Linked DNA regions of Bradyrhizobium diazoefficiens. The protein of the gene in region 1 interacts with the protein of each later gene in a pairwise test. Links are inferred from orthologs where the notes say so. Each region holds a gene or a part of one and is shown on either strand. Other genes may lie near its edges.

Region 1 (8,118 bases):
TCGCTCGAAGCGGTCGAGCATGCCGAGAAGGGACAGCGGCTTTCGCTGTTCGTGCGCTGGGTGCTGTTCGGCATCGCCGCGCTGGTCGCGAGCTGCGGCACGCCCTACGGCTGGCGCACGCTGATGGGCGCAACTAACATCCTCGGCCTCGGCGAATTGCTGACGCTGATCTTCGAATGGATGCCCGCGAACTTTGCCAGCTTCACCGCGTTCGAAGGCGCCCTGCTCGGCCTGATCGCGCTCGGCTATTACCGCGGCCTCACGCTGTCGGCACCCCGGATCTTCCTGATCCTGTTCCTGACCTGGAGCGCACTGACCCATGTCCGGAGCATCGAAGCCTTCGCCTTCCTGGTGCCGCTGGTGCTGGCAAAGCCGCTTGGCGAGATGTTTCCGCGCCAGCAGCCCGACGCCGCCGGCGCCGACCGCTGGCCCGCCCGCTATGTCACCGTAACAGGCGCGCTGATGATCCTGGCCGCGAGCTGGACCACGACCGCGCTCTACATGAACCACCACCGCTTCACCTTCACGATGACGCAGACGCCGGTTGCGGCTGCGGACCTGCTCGAGAAACTTGGGGCCAAGCGCATCTTCAACGCCTATCAGTTCGGCGGCTATCTGATCTCGCGCGACATCCCCGTCTATATCGACGGCCGCGCCGAGCTCTATGGCGAGAAATTCGTCATCGACTTCTTCAAGGCGACCGAAGGCAAGAAGCCCGAGCTGCTGCCGCGCCTGCTCGAGGAGTCCAAGATCGACGCGACGATTTTGGTCGCCGACGCACCCGGCCCGCAGATCCTCGACCAGCTCAAAGGCTGGAAGCGGATCTATGCGGACGACATCGCGGTGGTGCATGTGCGGGAGAATGCGGACGGCGCGGCGGCGGCGGTGCCGCCGAAGTAAAGGGCGAAGCTCCCTGCCCGTGCTCGTGAGATGCCCGCCTCCCAGATGTGCAGCAGCCTCGCGCAGCGCACCGGCAGTGCCGCCACTTGTCCGCAGCGAATAGGTTTCGCGTAGCTGTGTTGAAGCTGGTAAATGTGCGCGATGTCGCTGCTTCTATGCTTGGCCAGCGCTGCTTTTTTGAGCATTGCCGCATGGGGATTTCTATCCGCCGTGGCAGAACTCGACAGGTCGGGCGTTCAACCGGTGGACGCGATTTCTCGTAAATTTCAAGTCGACGAATTCATCTGGAGTGCCCGCGCACCGCAAGCGTTGAGGCGCCGGTATATCGCGACACAGGCTTGCGTTGTCCCGGCAGTCCTCTGCCTGGCCGCTCTGGTGTGGCTCAACGAGCCGCGTCGTGATGTCCGCATTTGGGGTGCGGTTGCATTCTGCTCCGTGTCGCTTCTGGTGGCAGCTCGTTTGACGTGGAAGGTGGCCCGCAGAAGAGAGTGACGCTTTTCACACTCCTCAGGGTGCAGCGACCGTAACCGTCTCTTCCAATATCTTGGGCTGACCATCCCGCTGGACGATAATTGCGCTGTAATATCCATGGAAGGGTTGATCACCGAGCTTAGCCTGCCAAGTTCCAGCGTTAAGGAGGAAGGCTCCTTCCGAACGGGAGATGAGAATTTTAGCCGAGTGGTCGTGCAGACCGAGCTTGAGCGCTTCTTGAAAGCTGCCCCGAATGGCATCGCGTCCCTCGAAGACTCCGCTGGGAGTTACTCGCACGGCATCCTCAGTGAACGCGGCCGCCATGGCATCGACATCGCCGCGATTGTAAGCTTCCGAGAAGCGCTTCTGCATCTCGGCGGTAGATGTTGTCTCAGACTTTGTCCTGCGCCCAGACGGCCGCTGGAGCGGCAAGCAGCAAGCAAATCATGGAAAAAGTCTTGAAGGGCATGGCGCCTCCTAGGCCGATCCGAGTTTGGGCGCGCATTGATTCAACCAAAACCATCCCGCGCTTAGCTATCAATTCCCCGTCTGCAGTTCGCCAAAGCGCCCCCAGCTCTTGCCGTTGAAGCGCATGAACTGCATCTGGTCCACGGGGACGTGGTCGGCCGTGCCAGTGTTGACCTTGATGCCGGGCAAAAGCATCGGCAGTTCGAGATCGCGGATCGCGTAGGCCTGCTTCAGGATGTTCTCGGTCGAGAGGTCGTCGCCGCAGGCCTTCAGCACCGCCTCCAGCGCCATCGCGCTATTGTAGGCGTTGACGTAGTTGGTGTCGTGCTGGTCGGCCTCCGGCACATACTTCGTCATGAAGTCGCGCCAGCCCTTCACGCCGGGATCGTCCTTCCAGGCGGGATCGTCAGGGTCCTTCACATAGGCCGTGGAGAGAATGCCGGTGCCGGCCTCCAGGCCCGCAGGCTCCATCACGGTCGAGACCCACACCGCGACATTGGAGAGGAACGTCATCGGACGCCAGCCGATCTCGAAGGACTTGCGGATCGCCTGGGCGGCGAATTTCGGCGTCGCCGCGATCACGAACACGTCGGCGCCGGATGCTTTCAATTTCACGATCTGGGAATCGATGGTCGGGTCCTGGATCTCGTAGGTCGCACTGGTGACAATGGAATCGTATTTCTCGCCGAGCACGTCCTTGAGGCCGGCGAGATAGTCGCGGCCGTAATCGTCATTCTGCGAGATGACGGCGAATTTCGCGCCGGGATTTTTCGCCAGCGCATAGCGCGCATAGAGCCGCGCCTCGTAGCGGAACGGCGCCTGCACGCCCATCGTCGCCTGCGGATATTGCGCGATGTCGGCGAATTTCGAGGCGCCGGAGCCGATGAACAGCTGCGGCACGTTCTTGGACTGGAGATACTTTGCGATCGCCGTGTTGTGGGCCGTGCCGATCGAGGAGAAGATCAGCGCGACTTCGTCGCTCTCGACAAGCCTTCGCGTCTGCTCGACCGATTTCGGCGGGGCGTAGCTGTCGTCGAGCGAGATCAGATTGACCTTGCGACCGTTGATGCCGCCCTTCTCGTTCAGCATCCTGAAATAGCCGACCTCGCCCTTGCCGAGTGCGCCGAAGGCCGACACCGGGCCACTATAGGGCATGGTCTGGCCGATCCTGATTTCGGTCGCGGTGACGCCGCGCATCTCGGCGGCGCGCGAAGCCGCGGGCAACAGCAGGAACGAAACGGCGCCAAGCGCGCCCAATGCCGCCGTCAGGCGCATCGGCTTCCCCTCCCATTTCTCGATGCGGTCGTGCCGCACCTTTGTTTGAAGGAGCATGCCATGGCGTCCGGCGCAGTCCAATCCCTATCGCGGCCGGATTGTAGTGATCGTAGACCGTAGGCCGGGCAAAGCGAAGCGTGTCCACCAGTTCTATCGCGGCTGCCGAGAGATCGTGGGGCACGGCGCAGGAGCGCCTTTGCCCACCTGGCGAGGCTTCGGCGTGACCACACACGCGCCTCTCGTGCCCCGGACGCGCTGCAGCGTGCAACGCTGCTGCGCAGAGCCGGGACCCAGAAGGCAACACGGGAGGATGCTGAGACGTGGGCCCCGGCTCTGCAGCGCACCGCGCCGCAAAGGCGACCCGGTGCGCTGCGTCCGGGGCACGAAAGCTGAGTTCAAGCCAACAAAAAACGCGGCGTTGCCGCCGCGTTTTTCAATCCACTCTGCCGCTTGCGTTACGCCTGCGGCTGCGGCTCCAGGCCGGGATCCGGATCGGGCCGCGGGCGCGGCTTGCCGGCCGGGGGCACGGCGGAGGCGCGCGGGGTGGTCGGCTCGAGCACGGACTCGCGGTTCGGCTTCTTGCCCTTGAGCAGGTCGACGATCTCGTCGCCGGTCAGCGTTTCGAACTCGAGCAGGCCCTTGGCCAGGGCTTCGAGGTCGGCGCGCTTCTCGGTGAGGATGCGGGTCGCTTCCTTGTAGCCTTCCTCGACCAGGCGCTTGATCTCGGAGTCGATCTTCTGGACCGTCGCTTCCGACGCGTTCTGCGTCCGCGACACCGACATGCCCAAGAACACCTCGTCCTGGTTCTCGCCGTAGGAGACTGTGCCGAGCTCTTCGGACAGGCCCCAGCGCGTCACCATCATGCGGGCGAGGCGGGTGGCCTGCTCGATGTCGGAGGCGGCACCTGAGGTCACCTTCTCGCGGCCGAAGATCAGCTCTTCGGCAACGCGGCCGCCCATCATGATGGCGAGGCGCGAAGTCATCTGCTCCAGCGACATCGACAGCTTGTCGCGTTCGGGCAGCTGCATGACCATGCCGAGCGCTCGGCCGCGCGGAATGATCGTCGCCTTGTGAATCGGATCCGTCGCGGGCACGTTGAGGCCGACGATGGCGTGGCCGCCCTCGTGATAGGCCGTCAAGAGCTTCTCTTCCTCGGTCATGACGAGCGACTTGCGCTCGGCGCCCATCATCACCTTGTCTTTGGCTTCCTCGAACTCGGCCTGCGTCACCATCCGCTTGTTGCGGCGCGCCGCGGTGAGCGCGGCTTCGTTGACGAGGTTCATCAGGTCGGCACCGGAGAAGCCCGGGGTGCCGCGCGCGATGGTCTTGAGGTTGATATCGGGCGCCAGCGGAACTTTACGGACATGAACCTTGAGGATCTGCTCGCGGCCGACGACATCAGGGTTCGGCACCACGACCTGGCGGTCGAAGCGGCCGGGACGCAAGAGCGCGGGATCGAGCACGTCCGGGCGGTTGGTGGCCGCGATCAGGATCACGCCCTCGTTGGCCTCGAAGCCGTCCATCTCGACCAGCAACTGGTTCAGCGTCTGCTCGCGCTCGTCATTGCCGCCGCCGAGACCGGCGCCGCGATGACGACCGACCGCGTCGATTTCGTCGATGAAGATGATGCAGGGCGCGTTCTTCTTGGCCTGCTCGAACATGTCGCGCACACGAGAGGCGCCGACGCCGACGAACATCTCGACGAAGTCAGAACCCGAAATGGTGAAGAAGGGCACGTTGGCTTCGCCTGCGACCGCGCGCGCGATCAGGGTCTTACCGGTGCCGGGAGGGCCGACCAGCAGCACGCCGCGCGGAATGCGGCCGCCGAGGCGCTGGAATTTGCCGGGGTCGCGCAGGAACTCGACGATTTCCTGGAGGTCCTGCTTGGCTTCGTCGACGCCAGCGACATCCTCGAAGGTGACGCGGCCATGGGCCTCCGTCAGCATCTTGGCGCGCGACTTGCCAAAACCCATCGCCTTGCCGGCGCCGCCCTGCATCTGGCGCGACAGGAAGATCCACACGCCGATCAGCGCGATGAAGGGCAGCCAGGAGACCAGCAGCGAGACGAACCACGGCACGTTGTCGCCGGGCGGCTTCGCGGTGATCTGGACCTTGCTGTCATAGAGGCGCTTGACCAGCGTCGGGTCGCTCGGCGCATAGGTCTGGAAGCTCGAGCCGTTGGTGAAGGTGCCATGGATCTCCGGACCCTGGATCACGACGTCGCGCACATTGCCGCGGTCGACTTCGCTCAGGAGCTGGGAGAAGGCGATGTCCTGCGAGGAGGCGCGCTGACCCGGATTCTGGAAGAGCGTGAACAACGCCAACAGCAGCAAGACAATGATGACCCAGAGGGCGAAATTGCGCAGATTGGCGTTCATCGATCTTCCTTCGTGGTCGCGCGGATCGCGGCCTGATCCTTCGGGAGTTATCGGGCCCAGTCACTCGACCTAGCTACTTGGGCCAAGCTATTTGGGCAAGGTGAGGAAATCCCCAAGGAATCCTCTCGGTTAGACGGATACAATTTAGGTGCCGCCCCGGTCGCTGCCAAGGGAACGAGGTGGGACTATTTATCCCATCTTAGCCCGATTCCCGCTGAAATAATGACGATGGGGCCGGGGGTTTTTGCTGCCTGGTTAAGGTGTCCTGACGCGGTGCATCGGGAACGGCCGGTGTCATGGTCCGCTCTCGTCCGCCCTTACCTGCCCTTACCCGCCTTTTGCCCGCCCTTGGACCGCCGTGCCGGCGCTGGCGCGATGTGGATACGCCCCCCGGCAAGGCTGATCAAGGCTCCCGCAAGGGTCTGCTTCAGGATCGCACGGCCATTTGCGCCGGCACGGCGCCTCGCGGTCGGACCGGTCGCAAGGGCCTGATCGAGCGCGGCCAGAAGGGTTTCGACCTTGCCGAGTTCCGCCGGTCCCTCACGGCCGAGCGCATTGATCGCTCGCAGCAGGAGCCGCAGCCGGACCTCCTCGGGAAGCAGGGCGAAGGCTGAGGCTTCGAAGCTGCGAGTGCCGGCGTGCGACGCATCGCCGCGATCCCGCAAACGGAGGAAGCGCTCGGCGCCGTCCGCCAGCACCTCAACCGCCGCATTGGCGCGGGCGAGGCGTGCGGCCAGCCGCGCCAGGCTGCGGGCATCGCCGCCCTCCGCAGCGAGCTGCGGCAGCAACGCGCGCAGCCGCGGCCGGGTAAAATTCGCATCACGGTTGGTGGGATCGTCGGCAAAGCCGATTCCGGCCCGCTTCAGGGTTGCCATCAGCTGCGACTTCGGAACGTCGAGCAGCGGCCGCGCCAGCACGATGCCGTCGCGCTCCGAAAGCCGCGCCATCGCCGACAGCCCGGCAAGTCCGCTGCCGCGGAGCATGCGCATCAACAGCGTCTCGGCCTGATCGTCGCGGGTGTGGGCGGTCAGCACATGGCTTGCGCCGGCGGCACGCGCGGCTTGCACCAGAAGACGGTAACGGGCCTCGCGCGCGGCCGCGGGCAGCCCCGTCTTCGGCTTGGCGCCGCGCCAACGCAAGGTCCGGTGCGGCAAGCCGAGCCCGGCGGCCAGCCGCTTGACCTCGCGCGCCTCGCGCGCGGCTTCCGGGCGCAGGCCGTGGTCGACGGTGACGACGGTGAGCCGCGGCCCACGCGCCAGCCCACGCTGCCAGCGTGCGGCGAGCCACATCAGCGCGACGGAGTCGGGGCCGCCGGACACCGCGAGCACCAGCGCGGGTGCGCTTTTCAGCTCGGCGAACAGCTGCTTCGCCGCGCGCGCCGAGATTGGTGAATTGTCGTCCTCTGACATGACGCTGCAATCGTCCGCGGATGGATCGACTGTTTAGCGCAACGCCATCCGCTTTGTCAGCGGATCAGCACTTCACCCGCTTCTGCTCGCGATCGACCGCGGCTTTGACACCGGCGGAGGCGCGCGGATATTTGCGGCCGACCTCGCCGAAGGCGGCGCAGGCGGCCTCCTTCTCCTTCAGCGCGGCCAGCGACTGGCCGAGCCGCAGCAACGCGTCGGGCGCTTTGGCCGATTTGTCGTATTTGGTGGTGACGGCGAGGAAGGCTTCGGCGGAGTCGCGATATTGCTGGCGTTGATAGTAGCTTTCGCCGAGCCAGTATTGCGCGTCGCCGAGCAGCGGGTCGTTCGGATATTTCTGCGCAAAGTTCTTCATGGTCTGCTCGGCGAGCGCATAGTCCTTGCGCTGCATGTAGCCGATGCCGAGGTCGAACTCGTCGCGCGGCGTGGCCGAGGGCGGCAGCGTGGTCAGGCCGACGCCGCCGGACTGCGCCGGATGGCCTTGCTGCGCCGGCGGGTAGCCGGGCTGGGCCGCCGGAGGCGCGGCCTGCGGCTGATAGCGCGGGCTGTTGTTGGAGAGATCGAGCGGCTCGCCATAGCCGCGCCCGCCAGGCGCGCCCACCTGCTGGTTACCTGCCGGCAACGGCTGCTGTCCGCCACCGAGCGCGCGCGGCGCGCCGGGCGCATTCGGGTTCTGGTTCGGATCGAACGCATCGCCGCGGCGGCGGCTGCCGGGTGCGCCGGGCGCAGCCTGCTCCTGAACGATCGGCGCGGGCGCCGCGATCTGCGGCTGCTCGTAATTCGGCTGCGCAGCCTGCTGCTGCTGGCGATAGGGACCGATTTGCGCAGGCGGCGCGGCGGAGACACTGGGCTGGACCGGCACCTGTCCGGGGGCGGCCTGCGCGCCGCCTTCGAGCGCCCGCAGGCGCTGTTCGAGCTGGCGGTTGCGGTATTGCAGCTCTTCGTTCTGGCCGGTGAGCTGGCGCAGCTGGTTCTCCAGCCGCTCGATCCGCATCTCGGGATCATCATCCGTCTGGGCGAATCCGGGCGAGCACAGGGAGAGCAGCGCGGCGGTCGCCACGGTGCCGGTAAAAACCTTCAATATGGATGACATCTTGCCCTGACGACGAAAGCGAAATGGCCTGCGACGGAACTTCGACGCGCCACACATTGAAGGGGAGTACGCCAAAAATGTGACTGCTACAAAGGGGTTTCTGTCA
Region 2 (4,959 bases), 570 kb from region 1 along the record:
CCCGCTCACGAAAACCTCAAATGTCCCTCGTCGCCACGCTGATCTGCAACCCGAACAATCCTGCGCTCGATTCCACCATCGTCGACGGCGCGCGCGCCGTCCTGCCTCAGGCGGCTCCCGCGCACTGGCTGTTCGACGGAGTTGCGGTCGATATTCCTTTCGGCGCGCAGGATAACCTCGAAGGCGACCGTCACGCCATCGAACAGCGGCTCCGCGAGCTGCGCGGCGACCTTCCGATCGATGTCGTGGTGCAGCCAGTCGGCTTCCGGCGCAAGAAGCTTTTTCTCGCCGACATGGATTCCACCATGATCGGCCAGGAATGCATCGACGAGCTGGCCGACCTCGTCGGCATGAAGGCCCATGTCGCCGGCATCACCGAACGCGCGATGCGCGGCGAGATCGAGTTCGAGCCGGCGCTGCGCGAGCGCGTCGCGCTGCTGAAGGATCTTCCCGCCAGGGTCGTCGACGAGGTGCTGGACAAGCGCATCACGCTGACCCCGGGCGGACGCGAGCTGGTCGCGACCATGCGCAAGCACGGCGCCTACACCTGCCTCGTCTCGGGCGGCTTCACGCTGTTCACCAGTGCGGTTGCCGCCAAGCTCGGCTTCCACGAGAACCGCGCCAACGAGCTCGTCGTGCGCGACGGCAAGTTCACCGGCGAGGTGAAGGAGCCGATCTTGGGCCGCGCGGCCAAGCTTGCGACGCTGGTCGATCTGATGGAGTCGTTCGATCTCGACGACATCGATTCGCTCGTGGTCGGCGACGGCGCCAACGATCTCGCGATGATCCAGGCGGCCGGGCTGGGCGTGGCGTATCACGCCAAGCCGGCAGTGGCCGCGGCCGCAGCGGCGCGGATCGATCACGGCGATCTTACGGCGCTGCTTTATGCGCAGGGGTACCGGCGCGATGAGTTTGTGGAGGCGTAGCCTTCTCTCCGCTGTCATCACCCGCGAAAGCGGGTGATCCAGTATTCCAGAGGCGGCAGTGCTCGAACCGAGAAGCCGCGGCGTACTGAATGCCCCGGTCAAGCCGGGGCATCCAGTGAGTGTGGGGCTAAGAACGTCCCTTACTGCACGCTCAGGGCCACGAACCGCAGCTCGCCCTCGCCGTTCGAGACCAGCAGCAGCACGGACTTCTTGCCGTCCTTCTTGAGCTGGTCGACGCGCTTCTGGATGTCGGCGCCGCTGGAGACGGCTTCCTGCGCGACCTCGACGATGACGTCGCCGGCAGAGAGGCGCTTCTCGGCCGCATCCGAACTGGCGTCGACGTTGGTCACGACCACGCCGTTGACGCTGTCCTTGATCTTGTAGCGCGAGCGCAGATCCTTGTTCAGCGTTGCGAGATCGAGGCCGAGCGCCTTCTGCGTCACCGGCTTCTCCGGCGGGGGTTCGTCGGTCTTCACCGCGGCCTGCACCTTGTCGGGATCCTGCAAGCGGCCGAGCGTGACCTTCTTGGTCTGCTCCTCGCCCTTGCGGATGATGACGACATCGGCCTCCTTGCCGACGGCCGTGTCGGCGACGACGCGGGAGAGATCCTTGGGATCCTTGACGTCCTTGCCGTCGAACTTGACGATGACGTCGCCGGGCTCGATGCCGGCCGGCTTGGCCGGACCCTTGTCGTCGACGCCGGCGACCAGCGCGCCGCGCGCCGGCTTGATGTTGAGGCTCTCGGCGATCTCGTCGGTGACGCTTTGGATGCGCACCCCGAGCCAGCCGCGGCGCAGCTCGCCAAACTGGCGCAACTGGTCGACGACGCCCGCGACCGTCTTCGACGGCACGGCGAACCCGATGCCAATCGAGCCGCCGGACGGCGAGATGATCAGGGTGTTGACGCCGATGACGTCGCCATCGAGGTTGAACAGCGGACCGCCGGAATTGCCGCGGTTGATGGAGGCGTCAGTCTGGATGTAGCTGTCATAGGGGCCGGAGGAGATGTCGCGGTTCTTGGCCGAGACGATGCCGGCCGTCACGGTGCCGCCGAGGCTGAACGGGTTGCCGATCGCGACCACCCAGTCGCCGAGGCGCAGCTTGTCGCTGTCGCCGAACTTCACCGCGACCAGCGGCCTTGGCGGCTTGAACTTGAGCACGGCAAGGTCCGTCTTCTTGTCGACGCCGACCAGCTCGGCCTTGATCTTGGTGCCGTCGTTGAGGATGACGTTGATCTCGTCGGCGTCGGCGATGACGTGGTTGTTGGTGACGACGACGCCGGACGTATCGATGATGAAGCCGCTCCCGAGCGAGTTGGTCTTGCGCGGCGGGCCGCTGCCGTTGTCACCGCCCTTGCTGCCGCCGCCGGGACCCTTGCGGTTCTTGAAGAAGTCGTCGAAGAACTCCTCAAAGGGCGAGCCGGGCGGCAGTTGCGGCATGGCGTTGCCGCCGCCCTTGGCCTCGACGGTCTGCGAGGTCGAAATGTTGACGACCGCGTCGATCACCTTCTCGGCGACGTCGGCGATACCGTCCGGTCCGCGCGCGGCGGCCGGCGTGCTCAATGCGCCGAACGCGCTGACGGCGAGCACAGCCAGCCCTAAGCGCAAGCGGGTCGGGGCAATGGTGGCAGCGGTCATTGTGATCTCCAGGAAACAAGGATTCGGCGTCAAGACTGCGCTCGAACGGGGGGACGGCGCAAGCGCGGACGTTAACGAGCCTCAAGGCTCCGAGAATACGGCGAAAACCGGTCTGGCGCCTTCACTTTGGCGTTGGCGGAACGCCTAAATCGGGCGGCGCATCACCCAGATCAGGATCAGGCCGGCCACGGCCGATCCGATCCCGACTGCCCGCAGGATGTTGTCCGGCGTGGCGATGGCGCTCTTCATGGCCTTGCGCATCCAGTTCGGACTTGCCGCGAACATCAAGCCTTCCAGCACGAACAGAATGCCTAAGCCGATGAGGAAGTCGGTGAACGCAATGGACCTCATCGGATTGGAACCTCCCGGCGTGCTGTTCTTGTCTGGACGAAGGGCGGCAGAGCTGCCGCCCCCGATCGCGTTGACGCCTGTCCGGCTTTTACCTGGCTCAAGGCTTGGCCGGCGTCTCGGCGGCCGTCTTGCCCGACGGGTTACCGAAATACCGGAAGAAATCCGAGTCCGGCCGCAGCAGGAAACGGGTGTCGCTCGACTTCAGCCCGTTCTCGTAGGCCGTCATCGATCGGTAGAAGGCGAAGAAGTCGGCATCCTTGCCGTAGGCCTCGGCGAACAGGCGGTTGCGCTCGGCGTCGCCGACACCGCGCGTCTGCTCGGCCTGCGACCTGGCTTCTGCCTCGATCACGGTTGCCTCACGGTCGGCCTTCGAGCGGATCTCCTGCGCCTTCTGGCCGCCCTGCGCGCGGAACTCGGCAGCCTCGCGCTCGCGCTCGGTCTTCATGCGCTGATAGACCGCCTGGCTGTTCTGCTCCGGCAGGTCGGCGCGCCGGATACGGACGTCGACGACCTGGATGCCGTAGCCGTCGGCCTCGCGATCGAGTTGCTCGCGGATGCGCTGCATCAGCTTCTCACGGTCGTCCCGCACCACGTTGATGAAGGTGACCTCGCCGAGCACGCGGCGCAGTGCCGCGTTGAGGAGCGTGGTGAGCTGGATGTTGGCGGCCTGGATCGAGCCGACGCTCTGGTAGAAGCGCAGCGCGTCCTTGATGCGATAGCGCGCGAAGGCGTCGACGACGAGCCGCTTCTGGTCGGACGCGATCGCCTCCTGCGACGGGTTCTCGAGATCGAGAATCCGCTTGTCGATGTTGATCACCGAATTCCACGGCGCCTTGAAATGCAAGCCGGGCGCGGTGACGACCTCAACGGGCTTGCCGAACTGGAGCACGATGGTCTGCTCGGTCTGCTGCACCGTGAACAGCGACATGTAGCCGACGATCACGACAAGGAGCAGCGCGAGCAGCGTGACGATACCTGTGACCGGAGACCTCATCGGGTGCCTCCGCTCGAGGGCTGACCGCTGGCAGGCGGCCGCTTGGTCGTCAATTCGTTCAGCGGGAGATAAGGCACGACGCCCTGGCCGGAGGGGCCGCCGTCATAGACGAGCTTGTCCGCGCCGCCGAGCACCCGCTCCATGGTCTCCAGATAAATCCGCTCACGCGTCACGTCCGGCGCCTTCTTGTATTCCTCGTACACCTTGAGGAAGCGCGCACTCTGGCCCTTGGCCTCGGCGACCGCCTGCTCCTTGTAGCCTTCGGCGGCCTGCAGGATCTGCGCGGCGCGTCCGCGCGCCTGCGGCACGACCTGGTTGGCATAGGTCTGGGCTTCGTTCTGCAGCTGCTCGAGGTTGGCGCGCGCCGCCTGAACGTCACGGAACGCTGCGATCACGTCGCCCGGCGGGTCGACCTTCTGCATCTGCACCTGGGTGATCTGGATACCGGAGCCGTAGGCGTCGAGCGTCCTCTGCATCAATTCCTGCACGTTCTGCTCGGTGACGTTGCGCGCGCCGGTCAGGATCGGCTGGATCTGCGAGCGGCCGATCACCTCGCGCATCGCGCTCTCGGCGACCGCCTTCACCGTGCCCTCGGGGTTCTGGATGTTGAAGAGGAAATCGCCGACGCCGTCGGGCTTGATGCGCCACAGCACGGTGAAATCGACGTCGACGATGTTCTCGTCGCCGGTCAGCATCAGGCTCTCTTCCGGCACGTCACGAATGGAGCGGCCGCGGCGCGCCGGATCGTCGATCAGCGTCATGCCGATGGAAATGGTGTTGACGCGCAGTGCCTTCGGCAGCAGCACGGTCTCGATCGGATAGGGCAGATGATAGTTCAGGCCCGGCTGCACGGTGCGGACGTGCTTGCCGAAGCGCAGCACGACGCCGAGCTCTTCGGACTGCACGCGGAAGAAACCCGACAGCAGCCAGAACGCAATGATGATCAGGATGATCAGCGTGATGCCGACGCCGGAGAAATAGCCGCCCGGCATGATCTGCTGGAGACGGTCCTGGCCGCGCCGCAGAAGGTCTTCCAGATCCGGCGGCCTCG

The links. The genes of interacting proteins can lie anywhere in the genome.
Region 2: the proteins of ftsH (region 1) and hflC interact in binary tests that used the Escherichia coli proteins (3 or more experiments, as listed by UniProt). The link is inferred for Bradyrhizobium diazoefficiens from one-to-one orthologs.

What each region holds. Positions count from the first base shown.
Region 1 is NZ_CP067100.1:1,752,555-1,760,672, reverse strand. What follows is about bases 3,032-5,921. They hold ftsH (ATP-dependent zinc metalloprotease FtsH), read right to left. Parts: upstream 5,493-5,921; coding sequence 3,570-5,492; downstream 3,032-3,569. Other genes in these bases: tilS (tRNA lysidine(34) synthetase TilS), read right to left, coding at 5,810-5,921; JJB99_RS08355 (ABC transporter substrate-binding protein), read right to left, coding at 3,032-3,114. In the rest of the region: JJB99_RS08365 (hypothetical protein), read left to right, coding at 1-900; JJB99_RS08360 (nuclear transport factor 2 family protein), read right to left, coding at 1,408-1,743; more of JJB99_RS08355, read right to left, coding at 1,909-3,031; more of tilS, read right to left, coding at 5,922-6,901; tol-pal system protein YbgF, read right to left, coding at 6,966-8,012. UniProt on the Escherichia coli protein: Acts as a processive, ATP-dependent zinc metallopeptidase for both cytoplasmic and membrane proteins. Plays a role in the quality control of integral membrane proteins.
Region 2 is NZ_CP067100.1:2,328,088-2,333,046, reverse strand. What follows is about bases 1,961-4,959. They hold hflC (protease modulator HflC), read right to left. Parts: upstream 3,909-4,959; coding sequence 3,012-3,908; downstream 1,961-3,011. Other genes in these bases: hflK (FtsH protease activity modulator HflK), read right to left, coding at 3,905-4,959; JJB99_RS11015 (DUF2065 domain-containing protein), read right to left, coding at 2,708-2,914; JJB99_RS11020 (Do family serine endopeptidase), read right to left, coding at 1,961-2,563. In the rest of the region: tRNA (adenosine(37)-N6)-dimethylallyltransferase MiaA, read right to left, coding at 1-9; phosphoserine phosphatase SerB, read left to right, coding at 21-926; more of JJB99_RS11020, read right to left, coding at 1,067-1,960.